2 regions of the Pseudoalteromonas sp. TP27 genome follow, and region 1 is predicted to be linked to the other one. Evidence: predicted binding sites of a transcription regulator. Region 1 holds the regulator's gene; the other holds the start of a gene.
What was found. The regulator MetJ, encoded in region 1, represses methionine synthesis genes. The targets are predictions, from matches to a motif close to TAGACGTCTAGACGTCTA.
Positions count from the first base shown of each region.

Region 2: a site for MetJ is predicted at 3,850-3,867, ahead of PX700_RS11065 (homoserine O-succinyltransferase). Genes of this name have one in related genera too.

Region 1 covers NZ_JARDAK010000007.1:70,377-79,823, reverse strand. The annotation lists gene PX700_RS10360 (penicillin-binding protein 1A) at 1-2,167, shown strand, start outside; gene metL (bifunctional aspartate kinase/homoserine dehydrogenase II) at 2,437-4,791, opposite strand; gene metB (cystathionine gamma-synthase) at 5,001-6,248, opposite strand; gene metJ (met regulon transcriptional regulator MetJ) at 6,538-6,858, shown strand; gene PX700_RS10340 (malic enzyme-like NAD(P)-binding protein) at 7,106-8,347, opposite strand; gene rpmE (50S ribosomal protein L31) at 8,873-9,088, opposite strand; gene priA (primosomal protein N') at 9,319-9,447, shown strand, end outside.
Region 2 covers NZ_JARDAK010000008.1:22,527-31,973, forward strand. The annotation lists gene metH (methionine synthase) at 1-1,767, opposite strand, end outside; gene PX700_RS11060 (homocysteine S-methyltransferase family protein) at 1,777-2,847, opposite strand; gene PX700_RS11065 (homoserine O-succinyltransferase) at 2,837-3,784, opposite strand; gene ettA (energy-dependent translational throttle protein EttA) at 4,007-5,680, shown strand; gene PX700_RS11075 (PilZ domain-containing protein) at 5,816-6,181, shown strand; gene PX700_RS11080 (histone deacetylase family protein) at 6,238-7,146, shown strand; gene PX700_RS11085 (TlpA family protein disulfide reductase) at 7,209-7,706, shown strand; gene PX700_RS11090 (hypothetical protein) at 7,789-8,451, shown strand; gene cyoE (heme o synthase) at 8,551-9,435, opposite strand; gene cyoD (cytochrome o ubiquinol oxidase subunit IV) at 9,445-9,447, opposite strand, start outside.

The sequences.
Region 1 (9,447 bases):
ATCTACCGGCGAGAAAAAGCAAGGCGCAAGTACGATTACTATGCAGCTCGCTCGTAATTTCTTTTTGACACGCGAAAAAGCATACATCCGCAAAGTTAAAGAAATATTTATAGCACTGCATATCGAAGATGTATTAACAAAAGACGAAATTTTAGAGCTTTATCTTAATAAAATAGAATTAGGTAATCGTGCTTTTGGTATTGGTGCGGCAGCGCAAGTATATTACGGCAAAGAGTTAAAAGATTTAACGCTTGCCCAAATGGCGATGATTGCAGGTTTGCCTAAGGCACCTTCTGCCTTAAATCCAATTCGTAACCCGACTCGTGCAAAAGCACGTCGAAATGTTGTTTTAGGCCGCTTACTAACCGAAGATTACATAACACAAGAACAATATAACGAAGCAACAAGTCAACCTATAACCGCTTATTTTCATGGTGCCGAAATAAACTTATACGCACCGTATATTTCTGAAATGGTACGCGCCGAAATGGTCTCTCGTTATGGAATTGATAAAGCATATAACTCAGGTTTTAAAATATTCACCTCTGTCGAATCCAAAGTTCAAAAAGCAGCGCAAAACGCACTTGTAAATAACTTACATAATTATGATATGCGCCACGGTTTTAGAGGCCCAACTGATGTTTTATGGAACCCTGAAACACAACCGGCTTTAACTAAGCAGCAAATACTTAATAAATTACAGAGCGTAAATGAGTTAGGCACTTTAAAAGCAGCTGCTGTGCTTAGCGTTAATGATAAAACAGCAACGGTACTGCTTAAAAACGGTGAGCAAACAACGCTGACTTGGGATAGCTTAAAATGGGCGCGTAAATATATTACTCGCTACCGCCAAAGCTTTGCTCCAAAAGCTGCGACTGATATTTTAACGCCAGGAATGCAAATATGGGTGCGTAGAAATGAAGATGACAGCTACTTACTAAGCCAAATACCAGAAGCATCAAGTGCTATTGTGTCACTCGACCCGCAAGACGGTAGAATTAAAGCCATAGTAGGTGGTTACAGCTTTGAACAAAGCCAATACAACCGCGCGGTACAAGCTAAGCGTCAAGTTGGCTCTAATATAAAACCGTTTATATACTCAGCAGCGCTTGAAAAAGGTTATACGCTTGCGTCTATATTAAACGACGCACCTATAAACCAATGGGATAAAAGCCAAGGCGTAGCATGGCGTCCTAAAAACAGCCCTGCTGTATACAATGGACCTATTCGAATTCGCCGCGCTTTAGCGCAGTCTAAAAATGTTATTTCGGTGCGTTTGCTACGCGGTGTAGGGTTACAACGTACAGCCGATCACTTATTGAAATTTGGCTTTAAAAACGCTGACATTAATCGCAGTGAATCACTAGCGCTTGGTAGTGCTTCTATCACTCCCCTTGAACTTGCCCGAGGTATGAGTACGTTTGCCAATGGTGGCCACTTAATTGAACCTTACTTTATTTCAGAGATTCAAGATGCCTACGGCAATGTATTAGTTGAAGCAAACCCTGCTCTTGCCTGTGACGAAGAGTCTTTACCAACATACAATGAACTCTCAATACACAATAGTAACGTTGAAGTGGATCAACCAAAAAAGTGTGCACCGAGAATTATATCTAAGCAGAATGCATTTTTAATAGCTGATGCAATGCACAGTGGTATTTGGGGCGGCGGAAGCTGGGCTCATAAAACAGGTTGGAGTGGTACAGGTTGGCGCGCACAAGCCTTAGAACGTCGCGACCTTTCGGGCAAAACAGGCACAACAAACGATTCTGTAGATACTTGGTTTAGTGGTTTTAACAGTAAAGTGATGACTTCTGTATGGGTTGGGTTTGATAACCCTGGCAACTCTCTTGGTCGCTCAACTTACAATAACAACCTTGATAGTAGCCAAATATCTGGAGCTGAATCGGGTGCTAAAACAGCACAACCTGCATGGATTGAGTTTATGAAAGCCGCACTTGAGGGAACACCTGAAGCGCCAATTGAACCGCCTGAAGGGCTTGTTTCAATCCGCATTGATTTAGCTACTGGCTTGTTGAGTCATAAAAATGACTACACAAGTCGCTTTGAATATTTTGAAAAAGGCACCGCCCCTACAAAGTATGTGCTATCTCAGCCTAACGATATATTTGAAGAAGACACAAAAACTGAAGAAGAACTATTTTAATAATATGTATGTAATACAAAAACGGCCGCTTATTTAAGCGGCCGTTCTATTTTGTATAAATATAAAATCTATTTTAATACCAATCTGCTTATATATGGGGTCTATTTAACGTTAAGAAAATTACGCTAGAACTAGGCAAAAATCTTTGTATCTAGTTGTTCTCGGCAATTGCTCCCTGCATTGCTCTACCTCCTGCATCCATGCAGTCGTAAATAAAAAATTTTTAACGACGTTATAGTGCAATTTAATTCGTTAAATTGATCAAAGATTTATGCAGGTTGGTATAAGTTTTGAACAAGCCAATATAAATCTGAATGAATACCCGCTGCGGTTACTTCCCTACCTGCCCCAGGTCCTTGAATCACTAATGCGTTGTCGTTGTACCACTTACTATTAATTACAAAAATATTATCGCCCGGTGTTAAATTCACTAACGCATTACCATTTGGCACATACGCGATTCCCACTTTAGCAATTACTTTATCGTTTGTAATTTCTAATAACCCGGTGTACCTAAGTACTGAATTTTTAGCTTTTGCTGCGGCTGTATGCTCTTCAATGAATGCATCTAGCTGTGCTTTTTTATTTAAAAAGTCATCCCAGCTTCCCAGCGCAAGCTCATCTGGCATTAATGCCGATAAGCTAATATCGTCAAGTTCAAGCTCTACACCTAGCTCTCGAGCTAAAATAAGTAGCTTACGCTGCATATCACGCCCAGATAAATCTTCGCGAGGGTCTGGCTCTGTGAATCCCATTTCCTGTGCTTCTAGTACCAACTCAGAAAATGCGGTAGAACCATCATATTTACTACATAACCACGAAAGCGTGCCTGAGAAAACACCTTCTATACGTGTTATTTTATCGCCACTATTTTGCAAATCTGCCAAGGCAAAGTTAATAGGTAAACCAGCGCCGACACTTGTATTATATCGCCAATATAAGTTGCGCTCTGCCAAATTATTTCTAAGCGTTTGATACCAGAGCGTAGGCGCTGTACCCGCATATTTATTTGCACTAATTAAATGACAATCGCTTTGGACAAAACCAGTATAAAGCTGACTAAATTGCTCGCTAGCGGTAATATCAATGACAACTTTATGCTCGTAATCAAGCTCGCTAATTGCATTTAATAAATCACTACTTTGGTATTTTTTTGCCTCAAGCTTCCATTGTTTTTTCCATGTTTGAGGATTAACTCCACTTGGATTAAACAACATCTCTTGAGAGCGTACTAATGCAACTAATTTAATGCTAAAGTCATCTGATAAACGCTCAAATTGTGCCGATAACTGCTTAATAAAAGCATCACCTACGTTACCAAGCCCCGCAACTATAATTGCTATTTCTTGGCCTTTATTAATTAGCTTATCGTGTAAAGCACTTTGTATATCGCTATCTATAAATTGATCGGTAAGTAATAAAGCATAGCCAGTATCTTGATGGACAAAACGAGGTTTTATGCTGTGGAGTTTTAATAAACCTAATGCTTGTAAGCTTAATGTATTAACATCTTGCTCAGGCGCTACAATTGCACAGCCGTTTAAATTTGACTCACTAATATTTGCCCTACCCGCAAAATAATTAATAACCAGATAAGTTTGTGCTGCTGGTACTACCAAATACACTTCACCATTGTGATTAAAGTGATGCAGGCTATGCTGAATAAGCTGACTAACACTTGCAACCTCTCCCTCACTTAATCCTTCAACCATTAATAGGTCCACATTTTGTAAGGTGGTTATAAAACGTTTTTTCTTCGCTGCTCCCTCTTTTACGATATCGGTTGGGCTTGCTTGCACATCAAAACTACTGCGAACAGCTAGCTTAATATCGGTATTTTTAAGAGGCGATAGCGTTTTAGCATGTAAAACAGGATTACCTAAACGAGCCAGTAAATTAGCTTGTCCACGGCAAATTTTGCCGTATTTAATCGCTTTTTGCACTTTACGTGGATCAGTACTAAACACTCCTTGCGTATCAGTCCAAATACATACTTGCTTAGCATTACAATAATTTGCAAGCAGTGTTGCACTGTAATCACTACCATTACGTCCAAGCGTTACTGTCTCGCCTTTAATATCTGCGGCAATAAACCCAGTAACAACATTTATTTTATTAGGTAAAATTAACTGCCCACATTGCTGCACATTTTTTGCATGCATTAATTCGCCATCACTTAAGGTAAAAAGAGTACGTGCATCTTGAGCGCATGCCTCAATATTTAGTTGCTGTAAATAAGTAGCGAGTAAACGTGCTGACCACAGTTCGCCATGTGCAAGTAATGCAGCCTCTTTTAGTTGCTCAGCTTGAGCACGTTCTGCAATATAGCTAAGTTCGATACTTAGTGTTTTAAGTGCAATTCGTTTTAAATCGGCTTCTAATAGCTGATCTATTAAATCACTTTGATGGTTATTTAACTGCAATAGAATATCGGCTACTGCTTGAGTATCTTCTTTTTGATAACTTTGCCAAAGTAATACTAGCGTATCGGTTGTCTTACCCGCAGCCGATACCACCACACAATCACCCGGTTGAGTATGCGTAATTATTATTTTTGCTACGCTTTGATAGCGATCGCTTGAGCTTAAACTCGAGCCACCAAATTTATGTATACAATTAACCATATTTATACCAATTCGCTTAATTAAGTGGTCTATTTTGAGGTAAGAAAACCGTGTCGATAACAAAGCAAATATTTCGTTATTTAGTTGTTATCACTAATTGCTCCTGCATTGCTCTGCATCCATGCAGTCGTATATCAGAAATTTTTAACGACGTTAGCGTCTGGTTTAATCCCTCAAATTGATTAGGTATTATTGTGGGTTGGTATTACTTACCAAAGCGCCGGACGTACTGCACTTAATTTAACGCTACCACCAGAAGTACCAGCCCCTTTGCCTACACGGCCAACATTTTTATTTTGCCCTGGTTTTACAAGTTTAAACACGCGCTCAAAATCAGCGACTAAATCGTGTATATCTTCAATACCTACCGAAATACGAATAAGCGTATCGCCAACACCCGCTTCTAAACGTGCTGTTGCATCCATGCCTGCGTGCGTCATGGTTGCAGGATGACAAATTAAGCTCTCTACGCCACCTAATGACTCAGCTAAACTAAACGTTTTAAGGCTAGTTAAAAATGCTGCAGCGTCGTTTATATCGCCTTTAATATCAAAACTAACCATGCCACCAAAGCCAAGTTGTTGTGCTTTAGCAAGCTCGTGTTGAGGATGTGACTCAAGACCTGGGTAATAAACTTGGCTTACAAATTCAGAGCTTTCTAAGTACTCAGCTATTGCCAGTGCATTTTCTTGATGCTGCCTTAGGCGCACATTTAAAGTACGTAAACCACGCAGCGTTAAATAACTATCAAAAGGTGCGCCCGTAATACCAATGTTATTAGCCCACCAAGCAAGCTCATCGCCTAGCTCTTGTGTTGCTGTAATAACAGCGCCACCCACAACATCTGAGTGTCCGTTAATGTATTTAGTAGTTGAATGCACCACAATATCGACACCAAACTTAATAGGGTTTTGTAAGGCAGGAGACAAAAACGTGTTATCTGCGGCAACCAATGCACCGCATTGTTTTGCAACATCGGTAACCGCTTTAATATCTGTTAAACGAAGTACTGGGTTACTTGGGGTTTCTATCCAAATAAGCTTAGGTTTAATTGCTAAAATTTGTTGCAGGCTTTCTGCTTTTGTTAAATCGAGTATTTCGAGCTTTAGTAAGCCGCGTTTTTGTAATGATGTAAATAAACGATAACTACCACCATAACAATCATGTGGAATTACTAGCGTATCGTCACTGTTAAGTAGCTGAGTAGCTAAATGTACGGCAGCCATGCCTGTAGCCGTAATTATGCCGCGAGCACCACCTTCAAGCTTAGCAAGCGTTTCAGCTAAAATATCCCGATTAGGATTGCCGCTACGACCATAGTCATACTCGCGTTTAGTATCAAAGTCGGCAAACGAATACGTAGTCGATAAATAGATTGGCGGTACTACCGCTCCATGATGCTTATCAGCATCAACGCCGTTACGCACAGCAATGGTTGCTTTATTTTCTTCGCTCATATTCGTCACCTGATTAATTTGGATGTTTAGACGTCTAAAAGAGTAAATTATCCATTTTGATAAGTCAAAGTATTTTAAAGCTCTAGATGGCTAAAAACAAAGATAGCCATAACTAACGCCACAATTAAGTTTGTTAAAGTGCGCCTATATTTACATCCACAATAGGCTTATTAAGGTAGATCTGTATCTATTATTTGACTATCTTTTTTAAATCGATAGAATTTCACGCATATTTACACGCTTTTTATGCCGTGTGAGAAATTAATAATCTGAGGCAACGATACATCTTATGGCTAAATGGAATGGTGAGTATATTCACCCATACGCAGAACACGGGAAAAAATCAGAGCAAGTTAAAAAGATCACCGTTTCGATCCCGCTAAATGTATTAAAGGTATTAACTGACGAACGTACACGCCGTCAAATCAACAACCTTCGCCATGCTACAAATAGTGAACTATTATGTGAAGCATTTTTGCATGCTTTTACTGGCCAACCTCTACCAAATGATGACGACCTACGTAAAGATAACGCAGAAAAAGTACCTGAAGAAGTTAAAAAAATAATGCAAGAAATGGGTCTAGAAGTACCCGTTTTAAACGAAGAATAATGCCAATTCCATTAAGTATGTGATCTAAATTTTACGCCGAAAAAATAATTCAGTTCTAGGCGTAAATTGATGTAAATGGTTATTCCCTTTGCGAAATTTACAACAAAGAAATGGGTTGTTTTAGCAAGTAAAATAGATCAGCTATTTATTGGAATTGGTATAAATATTACAAAGACATAAAAAAACCTCAGTTAATACTGAGGTTTTTTTATGTCTAAATTTTATTGCATAGATCTACTGTATAGATTTACTGCATATAATTTTCTGGTAAATCAATTTGTGCTACACCCGACTCAAGAGCAGCAAGTGCAACAGCTCTTGCTATACGCGGTAGTAAACGTGGATCCATTGGTTTTGGAATAATATACTGCGCACCAAATTCTAGTTTATCAACACCAGCGGCTTTTAAAACTTCTGCAGGTACTGGCTCTTTGGCAATACTACGAATAGCCTCTACTGCAGCAATTTTCATTTCATCGTTAATAGCGCTTGCACGTACATCAAGTGCACCACGGAAAATAAACGGGAAGCATAAAACATTATTAACTTGGTTAGGGTAATCAGAGCGCCCTGTTGCCATAATTAAATCGTTGCGTGCGCCGTGCGCAAGTGCAGGATCAATCTCAGGATCTGGATTTGAACACGCAAACACAACCGGTTTTGCTGCCATTAGCTTTAAATCTTCAGCCGCTAATAAGTTAGGGCCAGAAACGCCTACAAATACATCCGCATCTGCAATTACATCTTGCAGCGTACGTTTATCGGTATTGTTAGCAAACAGTTGTTTGTATTCGTTTAAGTCATCGCGACGAGTATGAATAACACCTTTGCGGTCCAGCATGTAAATGTGCTCACGCAGTGCACCACACTTAATTAACAGCTCCATACACGCAACTGCTGCAGCGCCAGCCCCTAAACATACAATAATTGCATCTTCAATTGATTTACCTTGTACTTCTAGCGCGTTGAGCATACCAGCAGCCGTTACAATTGCAGTACCGTGTTGATCATCATGAAAAACCGGAATACTACAACGTTCAATCAATGCCTTTTCAATTTCGAAACACTCTGGGGCTTTAATATCTTCAAGGTTGATACCGCCGAAGGTGTCGGCAATGTTGGCAACCGTATTAATGAAGTCTTCTGTTGTTTTGTGCTTAACTTCAATATCAATAGAATCAAGCCCTGCAAAACGTTTAAACAATAACGCTTTACCTTCCATTACTGGTTTAGACGCTAAAGGACCTAAATTGCCAAGTCCTAAAATTGCAGTACCGTTAGTGATAACCGCAACCATATTACCTTTACCGGTATATTTATATGCATTAGCAGGATCTGCAGCAATTTCACGTACAGGTTCGGCAACACCTGGGCTATACGCAAGTGCGAGATCATGAACCGTTTCAGCGGGCTTTGTTAGCTCAATGCTAATTTTACCAGGTACGGGATGTGAGTGATAATGTAGTGCTTGTTCACGAAAGTCAGACATAACGCGATGGTATCCTGCAATTTAAGTTAAAGTGAGAGGTGGAGTCTTGGGGTACGATACCCTTATTATTTTTAAATTCCAAGCAATATCAGGTCTATCCTGTTATATGCTATATCCTTTGATTTTAAGAGGTTTTTCAGTAACTTTGCAGAATTATATCAACATTTCATAAATAAAAATTCACCTAAAAAGTAAGTTTTGAGGTGCTTTTATACTTATTAAAATATTAATAAAATGTATATATAAAGTATCAGCATAAACTTAAAATAACAGCCTACTACTCTACTTTAAAAACAGATAAGCCCACGTTAGCTACTTTTATCAACCTAGTTAAAAATTGTACTATTTAAAATATAGAGAATATCTATCGATTTGTCTGTAAAGGATTATGCATACTCAGAATAAGAATAGGAAATAGTTATGCAAAGGGGATATAGCTAAAGTCAGCGAAATAAAATAATAAATAACAAATTTTAGGCACAAAAAAAGCACCCTAAGGTGCTTTTTTTAACTAAACAGCAATAATTATTTCTTGCTGGCAAGTGCACCGAAGCGTTTGTTGAAACGATCAACACGTCCGCCAGTGTCTAAAACTTTTTGCTTACCAGTGTAAAACGGGTGACACGCAGAACATACGTCTAAGTGAATGTCTTTACAAAGAGTTGAGCTAGTTTCGAATTTATTTCCACATGAACATGTTGCAGAAATTACTTCGTACTTAGGGTGAATACCTTCTTTCATAGGAACCTCTAGTTAAGGCCGCATCGCTCTCCAAACCCGGAGTCTGGCACCATACGTCGTTAAAACAAATTTGTTGGTGGCGGATTTTATCCAACAACCTTCCCCTGCACAAGTATTTATTTAGGTTTTCGCTAAAAAAGTGAACAATCTCTTTCTCAAGTACTATTGCTAGTAGGTTTTTAGCGTTATTTTTAGTACATTACAGCATTAATTTTACGGGTTGAGTTGTTATGAGTTTTGCTGAAGTTGCTATTAAAGTTCCGCTTCCACGCACCTTTGATTATAAAATAGAAGAACAGCTCAGTGGCTTATCAACTCCTTTACTACCCGGCATGCGGGTTTTGGTACCTTTTGGTAAT
Region 2 (9,447 bases), on a different contig from region 1:
AATTGATACGTTTTTAAACTCGATCACGCCAAGCTTTTTAGGCACTGGTGGCGTGTAGTTATCCCAATCGAGTTGTGCTGCGTTATCGCGGGCACGCTGGATTGTAACAGGCTTAGAACGTGGTTTTTTACGCGCTTGCTGCTCGCGTACTTTTACATATTCAGCTTGCGTTTTAGCTAAAAAGTCAGGTTTAAACTCTTTTGATAATAAATTTGAAACCACACCTACGGCACGGCTGGCATTACTTACGTATACTACGCCTTTGTCGTACTGTGGCTCAATTTTAACGGCTGTGTGCGCTTTAGAGGTAGTTGCCCCGCCAATCATTAATGGGAGTTCAAAGCCACGGCGTTTCATTTCTTTTGCTACGTGTACCATTTCGTCAAGCGATGGGGTAATTAAGCCCGATAACCCAATAATATCGGCTTTTTCGTCGATGGCGGTTTGCAGTATTTTATCGGCAGGCACCATTACGCCTAAGTCGATTACTTCGTAGTTATTACATTGTAGTACCACGCCTACAATATTTTTACCTATGTCGTGCACATCACCTTTTACGGTCGCCATCACTATTTTACCGTTAGTTGAGCCTTCTTCTTTTTCAAGCTCAATGTAGGGGTCTAGGTAGGCAACTGCGCGCTTCATTACACGCGCCGATTTAACCACTTGTGGTAAAAACATTTTACCTGCGCCAAATAAGTCGCCTACCACGTTCATGCCGTCCATTAACGGCCCTTCAATTACGTGGATTGGTTTAGCAGCGGCTGCGCGGCATTCTTCGGTATCTTCATCTATGAATGTAGTAATACCTTTTACTAGCGCGTGCTCAAGGCGTTTTGCAACCGGCCATGTACGCCATTCTAAATCTTCTACTCGCTCGGCTTGCGCCATGCCCGAATACTTTGGTGCAAGCTCAACTAAACGCTCGCCTGCGCCGGGATCGGTATTAAGAATTACGTCTGTAACGGCTTTACGTAACTCACCTGGTATGTCGTCGTAAACGGCAAGTTGGCCTGCGTTTACAATACCCATATCCATACCCGCTTGAATAGCGTGGTATAAAAACACCGAGTGAATGGCCTCACGTACGGGGTTATTACCTCTAAACGAAAACGATACGTTTGACACCCCGCCCGACACTTTGCAGTGCGGTAAATTTTGCTTAATACGGCGCGTGCCTTCAATAAATTCTACGGCGTAGTTGTCGTGCTCTTCAATACCGGTAGCTACGGCAAATATATTAGGGTCGAAAATAATATCTTCTGGCGCAAAGCCAATGTCTTCTACCAATATTTTATAACTGCGCGCACATATTGCGAACTTACGGTCAGCGGTATCTGCTTGCCCGTCCGTATCAAACGCCATTACCACGGCGGCTGCACCAAAACGTTTTATTATTTTAGCTTGGCGAATAAATGGCTCTTCGCCCTCTTTTAGCGATATTGAGTTAACAATGGCCTTGCCTTGAATACACTTTAAGCCTGCTTCTATTACTTCCCACTTTGAGGAATCGACCATAATGGGCACTTTAGAAATATCAGGCTCTGAGGCTATTAAGTTTAAAAACTTAACCATGGCGGCTTTTGAGTCCAACATGGCTTCGTCCATGTTTATATCAATAACCTGTGCGCCATTTTCTACTTGTTCGCGTGCCACTGTTAGCGCGGCTTCAAAGTCTTCTTCCATGATTAGGCGTTTAAACATGGCAGAACCCGTTACATTGGTACGTTCGCCGACATTAGTAAATACTGCTATTTGTTGGGTCATGCTGGCTCCTTAATTTAAGTTACAGGCTTCAAGGCCTGATAAACGCATACGTACTTCAAGCTCAGGTAAAGGACGAGGTTTAACACCTTCAAGCCCTTTTGCAAACGCGCGAATATGCGCAGGCGTTGTACCGCAGCAACCGCCTACTATATTAATAAAGCCCGATTTACCCCAATCGATAATTTCGGCTGCCATTTCAGGCGCTTCTAAGTCGTATTCGCCAAACTCATTAGGCAAGCCCGCATTAGGATGTACTGAGGTAAATGTTTCGCATACACGCGATAGCTCTTGCACATATTGGCGCAATAAATCAGGACCAAGCGCGCAATTTAGGCCGATTGATATAGGCTTAATGTGGCGAATAGAGTTATAAAATGCTTCGGTTGTTTGCCCCGAAAGCGTACGCCCAGAGGCATCGGTAATAGTGCCTGAAATCATTACAGGTAATTTACGCCCTGCTTGCTCAAAGGCTTCTTCTACTGCAAACGACGCTGCTTTTGCATTAAGGGTATCGAATATAGTTTCGATTAGTATTAAATCGGCGCCGCCTTCCATTAATGCAAGCGTTGACTCAACGTACGCAGTAACTAATTTATCAAAGGTAACATTGCGATAACCCGGATCGTTTACATCTGGCGAGATTGAACAGGTTTTAGAAGTTGGCCCTAAAACACCGGCTACATAACGTGGCTTTTGTGGCGTTTTAGTTGTAAATTCGTCGCACATTGCGCGCGCTAATTTAGCCGACTCTACGTTTATTTCACGGCTTAGGTTTGCCATGTCGTAGTCGTCCATCGAAATGGTGGTCGAGTTAAACGTGTTAGTTTCAATAATATCAGCGCCCGCTGATAAAAATCCACGATGAATATCTGCAATTAGCTCAGGCTTAGTGAGGCTTAATAAATCGTTATTGCCTTTAATAAGTACATGCCAGTCTTTAAAACGCTCACCGCGATAGTCTTCTTCCTCTAGCTTATGATCTTGGATCATGGTGCCCATTGCGCCATCTAAAATTAAAATACGCTCTTTTAGCGCAGCACTTATTTCGGCGTGTTTATTATTTAAAGCGTTATTCGGCATAGTTGTTAGTCCTCACATCTTGGCTAACTAAATTAATATCATACGGTGTGGTTTGGTACACGTAGTAATTTAACCAATTCGAAAAAAGTAAAAAAGCATGGCTTTGCCACGTTTTTGAAGGTTGTTTGGTTGCGTCGTCGTCCGGGAAGTAATTTTCGGGTTTTGGTGCATCAGGGCTTCTTTTACAATCGCGTTCGTACTCAGCTTTTAAGCTATCTGCGTCGTACTCAGGGTGGCCAGTTATAAATACTTGGCTACCCGATTTATTTTTAAGTAAGTAAGCCCCTACTTGCTTGGAGCCCGCCAGTACAACTAGCTCATCACAGGCGTTTATTTTATTTATATCAATGTGGCCGTAGCGTGAGTGCGGTACTAAAAAGGTGTCGTCGAACCCGCGAGTCAGCGCGCCGTGCTCAAAGTAACATTGGTGAGTAAATACACCGCACAGCTTATCGTCTTTTAAATCACGCTTTAAATTATAACGGTGATATAACGCTGCATGCGCAGCCCAGCACGAAAATAACGTAGAGGTAACATGTTGCTCAGCCCAATCAATAATAACTTTTAGCTCATCCCAATACGCTACATCGTCGTATTCTAAATGGGCAAGTGGCGCACCAGTTACAATTAACGCGTCGTAATTGTTGTCTTTGACTTCAGAAAAGTAACGATAAAAGGTATCAAGGTGCTCTTCTGAATTACTGCTACTGCGATGAGTATCGAGGCGCAGTAGTTCTACGTTTACTTGTAAAGGCGAGTTGGCAAGCAAACGAATAAACTGTACTTCGGTTTCTACTTTATTAGGCATTAAGTTTAAAATAGCCAAACGCATTGGACGTATTTCTTGCGTTTTTGCACGAGTTTTTGGCATCACAAATACGTTTTCTTTACGTAAGCGTGCAATAGCGGGTAACTCGTCTTTTACTGTAATTGGCATATTTTTACTCCTGCTCATAAAAACCGAAAGTTAATTATGAACTGAAAGTAAAAAATATCAACCTCTAGATGTATAGATGTCTAAATGAAATTTATTCATGATTTTATACTTTGCTTACAAGCATGCTTTAGTGCTTTAAAATACGCCATTCGTTGACTGTTTCACCTGAGAGCCACTACAATACAACATTGAAATTTTTATTATTATTTGAAGGCTCCTTTCATGGTTTTACCTGATAAATTTATATTCTCGATGAGTCGAGTATCTAAGGTTGTGCCACCTAAGCGCACTATCTTAAAAGATATTTCGTTGCACTTTTTCCCTGGCGCAAAAATTGGTGTACTTGGTTTAAACGGTTCTGGTAAATCTACTTTACTACGTATTATGGCCGGTGTTGACCAAGATTTTGAAGGTGATGCACATCCTCAGCCTGGTACTAAAATTGGTTATTTACCACAAGAACCAGTACTGGACGAAAGTAAAACAGTGCGTGAAATTGTTGAAGAAGCCGTTGGCGAAGTTAAACATGCACTTAGCCGCTTAGACGAAGTGTACAACGAGTACGCAATGGAAGGCGCTGACTTTGACGCACTTGCAAAAGAGCAAGGCGAACTTGAAGCAGTTATTCAGGCGCACGATGGTCATAACATCGACAACGTTTTAGAGCGCGCAGCTGATGCACTTCGCCTGCCAGAATGGGATGCTAAAATTGAGCACCTTTCAGGTGGTGAACGTCGTCGTGTTGCTATTTGTCGATTATTACTTGAAAAACCAGACATGCTTATTCTTGATGAACCAACTAACCACTTGGATGCTGAGTCGGTTGCATGGTTAGAGCGCTTCTTACACGATTACGAAGGCACTGTTGTGGCGGTAACGCATGACCGTTACTTCCTTGATAATGTAGCTGGTTGGATATTAGAGCTTGACCGTGGTGAAGGTATTCCATGGGAAGGTAACTATTCTTCTTGGCTTGAACAAAAAGATGCGCGCCTCCAGCAAGAACAAAAATCTGAAAAAGCACGTCAAAAATCAATTGCGCAAGAGCTTGAATGGGTTCGTTCAAACCCTAAAGGTCGTCAAGCTAAGTCAAAAGCACGTATGGCTCAGTTTACTGAAATGCAGCAGTCTGATTACCAAAAACGTAACGAAACTAACGAGATGTTTATTCCACCTGGCCCGCGCTTAGGGGATCAAGTACTTGAAGTAACTAATCTTCGTAAGAGTTTTGGCGATCGCGTTTTAATTGACGATTTAAGCTTTAGCATGCCAAAAGGTGCCATTGTAGGCATTATTGGTGCGAATGGCGCAGGTAAATCAACACTATTTAAAATGATCAGTGGTGAGCAAAAGCAAGACAGCGGTAGCATTAGTGTTGGTGAAACTGTTCACCTTGCGACCGTTGATCAGTTCCGTGATGGTATGGACGAAAGCAAAACTGTTTTCCAAGAAATATCAGACGGACAAGACGTTCTAAAAATTGGTAACTTTGAGTTCCCAAGCCGTGCATACGTTAGTCGCTTTAACTTTAAAGGTAACGATCAGCAAAAGTTTGTTAAAGACCTATCAGGTGGTGAGCGTAACCGCTTACACCTTGCTAAGTTATTAAAAGCTGGCGGCAACGTGTTACTACTGGATGAGCCAACCAATGACTTGGACGTTGAAACACTACGTGCACTAGAGAACGCTATTTTAGAGTTCCCTGGTTGTGTAATGTGTATCTCGCATGACCGTTGGTTCCTTGACCGTATTGCTACACACATTTTAGATTACCGCGACGAAGGTCAAATTAACTTTTTTGATGGTAACTACACTGAATACGAAGAGTGGCTTAAAAAGACACTAGGTGCAGCTGCAGCTCAACCTAAACGTATTAAGTACAAAAAAATTGGCTAATATTTATTAATGCTAATTTGAGCCCTGCATTTATGCGGGGCTTTTTTATGCCACCAGCATTGTCTGCACATATATTGTTAGCATGTAGTCAATTACCCGCTATGCTAAATTAATTAAAAACAAAAAAGTTAAATTATGCAAAACCGTCGTCAATTTTCTCGCGTGTTATTTTCAACTACTGCCCAACTAGATTTTGATAACCATGAATACCCCTGTAAATTACTTGATGTATCATTACATGGCGCGTTAATTACTAATTGTGATGCCTTTATTGGCAACAAAAATAGCCAAGCCGTTCTGTGCTTTACCCTGCCTCAAAGCGAAATAGAAATAAAAATGGAGGTTGTGGTGTGCCATATAAAAGCGAATCATATTGGCTTAAAATGCCACCATATTGATATAGACAGCATTACCTATTTAAAGCGTTTAATAGAGCTAAACTTAGCTGATGACGAACTATTGCATCGCGAGCTCGCTATGTTAATTCACGAGACACAATAATAGACTCATTTGAATTAGTTGATTACCATAGGGCAAACTTTTTAACTTGTGAAAACATGACTTTAAATCCACATTTACCTTTGGTGTATCACCCTAACTACTCGTTTAGTTTTGATCCAAAGCATCGTTTTGCAATGAGTAAGTTTGCACATTTATATCAGCATGTTGCCGAGCTTGGTTTAATCGGCAGTAATCTGGTAGAGCCAATACTCGGTACGCCAGAGCCGCTTGAGCTAATACACTGCGAAAATTACATACACGACTTGTGGAATAATCGCCTAGATGAAAAAGCGATGCGCCGTATTGGTTTGCCTTGGTCAAAAGAGCTTATGGCACGTACTTTTACAGCTCCTCAAGGGACGCTTCAAACAGCTCGTTTAGCACTTAAACATGGTATAGCGTGTCACCTTGCTGGTGGTACACACCATGCACATACCGATTTTGGCTCAGGCTACTGCATGGTTAACGATTTAGCCTTTACTACGCAAACTTTAATTGAATCGGGTGAGGTAACTAACGTACTTATTTTTGATTTAGACGTGCACCAAGGTGATGGCACTGCGGCCATGTTAGAGCATCAGGCATATGCTTATACTTGCTCTATACATTGTGAAAAAAACTTCCCTTTTAGAAAATCAGCTAGCGATTTAGATATTGGCTTAGCCGATAACATGAAAGACGATGAGTATTTAGGCATAGTTGACGACACACTGCAATTTTTGCTCAAAGAGTTAAATCCCGATTTAGTGCTTTACGATGCAGGCGTTGATATTTGGCAAGATGATGGTTTAGGTAAACTCGATATTAGCTGGGATGGCATAGTTAAGCGCGATCATTTAGTACTAAAACGCTGCCTTGAACACAACACACCCGTTGCCACAGTAATAGGTGGTGGCTACGATAAAGATCACCTTCGCCTTGCTAAACGCCATGCTATTGTTATTGAGCAAGCCGCTCGTTTTTAATATGAAATAAAAATGTTAAATACTCGTTCTTATTTAATACATACAATAAAAACGAAAACACTATGAAACAACTCTTTATTGCCATCACATTCACTTTATTAAGCTTTATAGCTAGCGCGCAAGAGCTAGACGCTGAAGCAACATACCCTAAATTACCTGCATTAAATCTACAAATGGCCGATGATTCTGCTCTCAGTACTCAAGATTTATTAGGCCAACCTTACATTTTACATTTTTGGGCAACGTGGTGCCCATACTGTAAAAAGCTACAGCCAGCACTTCAAAAAATAAACGACATGGGTGTAAAGGTCATTGCCGTTAGCTTTAAAGAAGATGACGATGCCACTCCTGCGAAAGCGCTTTCAAGCAGAGGTTATACTTTTAAAACTGCCGTAAAAGCTGATGCAATAGCAGAGCAATTAGGTATACGAGGCACACCTACTACATTGTTTGTAAATAAAGAAGGTAATGTAATTTGGCTGACTAATACGTCAAACCCAGAGGACGCAAACCTACATTTAAATGCGCGAACATTATTACACTCCATATCTGAACAATAATATAGGTCTAAATTTAGTTTAAAAATATAAGTAATATAAACTTTATACTACAATTTAAGCTCATAAATTAATTGAGATTATAATGCGCCTACTACTTACTCTATTACTCATCACTTTAAGTGGCTTTGCCGCAGCTGAAGAAAAAGCAGAACTTCCACCGGTAGACCCCTCATACAATGCTGAGCACCCAATGGCTTTGCTAAATCAGGGTTCTAGTATTTTTGCTATTAATTTACCAACGTATAAAGCACCACACGATGTACAAGTAGTGTATAAAATAGAAAACCCTGATGTCGCTTTTTTAGAGCTGATACGTAATGCTGAACTTATAACTATGAAACCCCATCCATTTGATATTCAAAACTTAGTGGATGGGGCCGAGATAACTATTATCGCAGATGTATACGAGGGTGATTATAGGCAAGGTGGCAGTTTAATTTACTCAAATAGAGAAATAATAATGAGTGAAAAACTCTACTCTAGAAAGCTAAAAGATTTAACTGAGTCATCACAATGGCAAGACTACGACATGATTACACTAAGCGGTACTGAGCGTATTTATATTCATAGAATTCAACAAGCGCCGAGCTATAACCATCTTATTTTTGTCGATTTAGTTAATGCGTGTATGCAAAAACTTCGTACATCAAAACGTGTACCGGCTGAAAACGAGCTTACTTATAAGTTTATTAACTGCGGTACGCTTAAACCACTTTATTACAATGCTGATGATTTTAAAAAGTAAAATAGCGAGTATACGAATGCTAAATCATTTTACTATTCAGGCATAAAAAAAGGCTCTTTCGAGCCTTTGGATTAACTTTGGAATGTTAAAGCTTTTAAATTAGGTAAGTGTTAATAGCTGTGGAGCAACGCTATGATAGTCAACAGCCATAGCAATACTTAACGCTGTAATATTAATGATAGAAAACGCGAACACTTTACGTGCCCAACTGGTTACATCAATATTTCGACGATACCCTCTTAGTGCCATTAATAACCACCAAAAACTGGTGATACAGGCAACTGCCATAAAAGCAGCGCCGGTGTATCCACTAATTGGCAGCAGCATTACAACTAAAGCGTATACAGCAATATAAAGTACGATATGGCGTTTTGCTTTGTCGATACCCTGCGCCACAGGTAATACTGGAATACCTGCAGCTTGGTAATCTTTAAAGCGGAAAATAGCGATGGCGTAAGAGTGCGGCATTTGCCACAAGCTAAACATAACCAGTAGTATTAACGCGCCCATATCGAACTGGCCTGTTACGGCGCAGTAACCGACTACTGGTGGTACTGCGCCCGAAAGGCTACCTACAAAAGTGCCATATACTGAGTTACGCTTCATGTAGAGACTATAAACCCCTACATAAATTACGTAGCCAAAGGCTGCAAAAAATACCGCGGCTTGGGTGGTAAAGGCAATAAGTAAACCAAAGCCAATAACGCCCAATAAAATACCGTGGCTAAGTGCAGCAAAGGCCGACATTTCGCCTGTTACTGTTACTCGCGTTCGAGTACGTGCCATGGCTACATCTATGTCTCTATCTATAACATTGTTGATAGCACAACCTGATGCAACCACTAACGACAAACCAATTAATGTGGCAATCATTAACCATGGGTCTATATCACCGCGCGAGGCAAGTAAAAACCCGCCCGCTACGCTGATCAAATTGCCCATAATAATACCCGGCTTTGTCACTGATAAATAACGACGAAACATCTTCAACTCCTA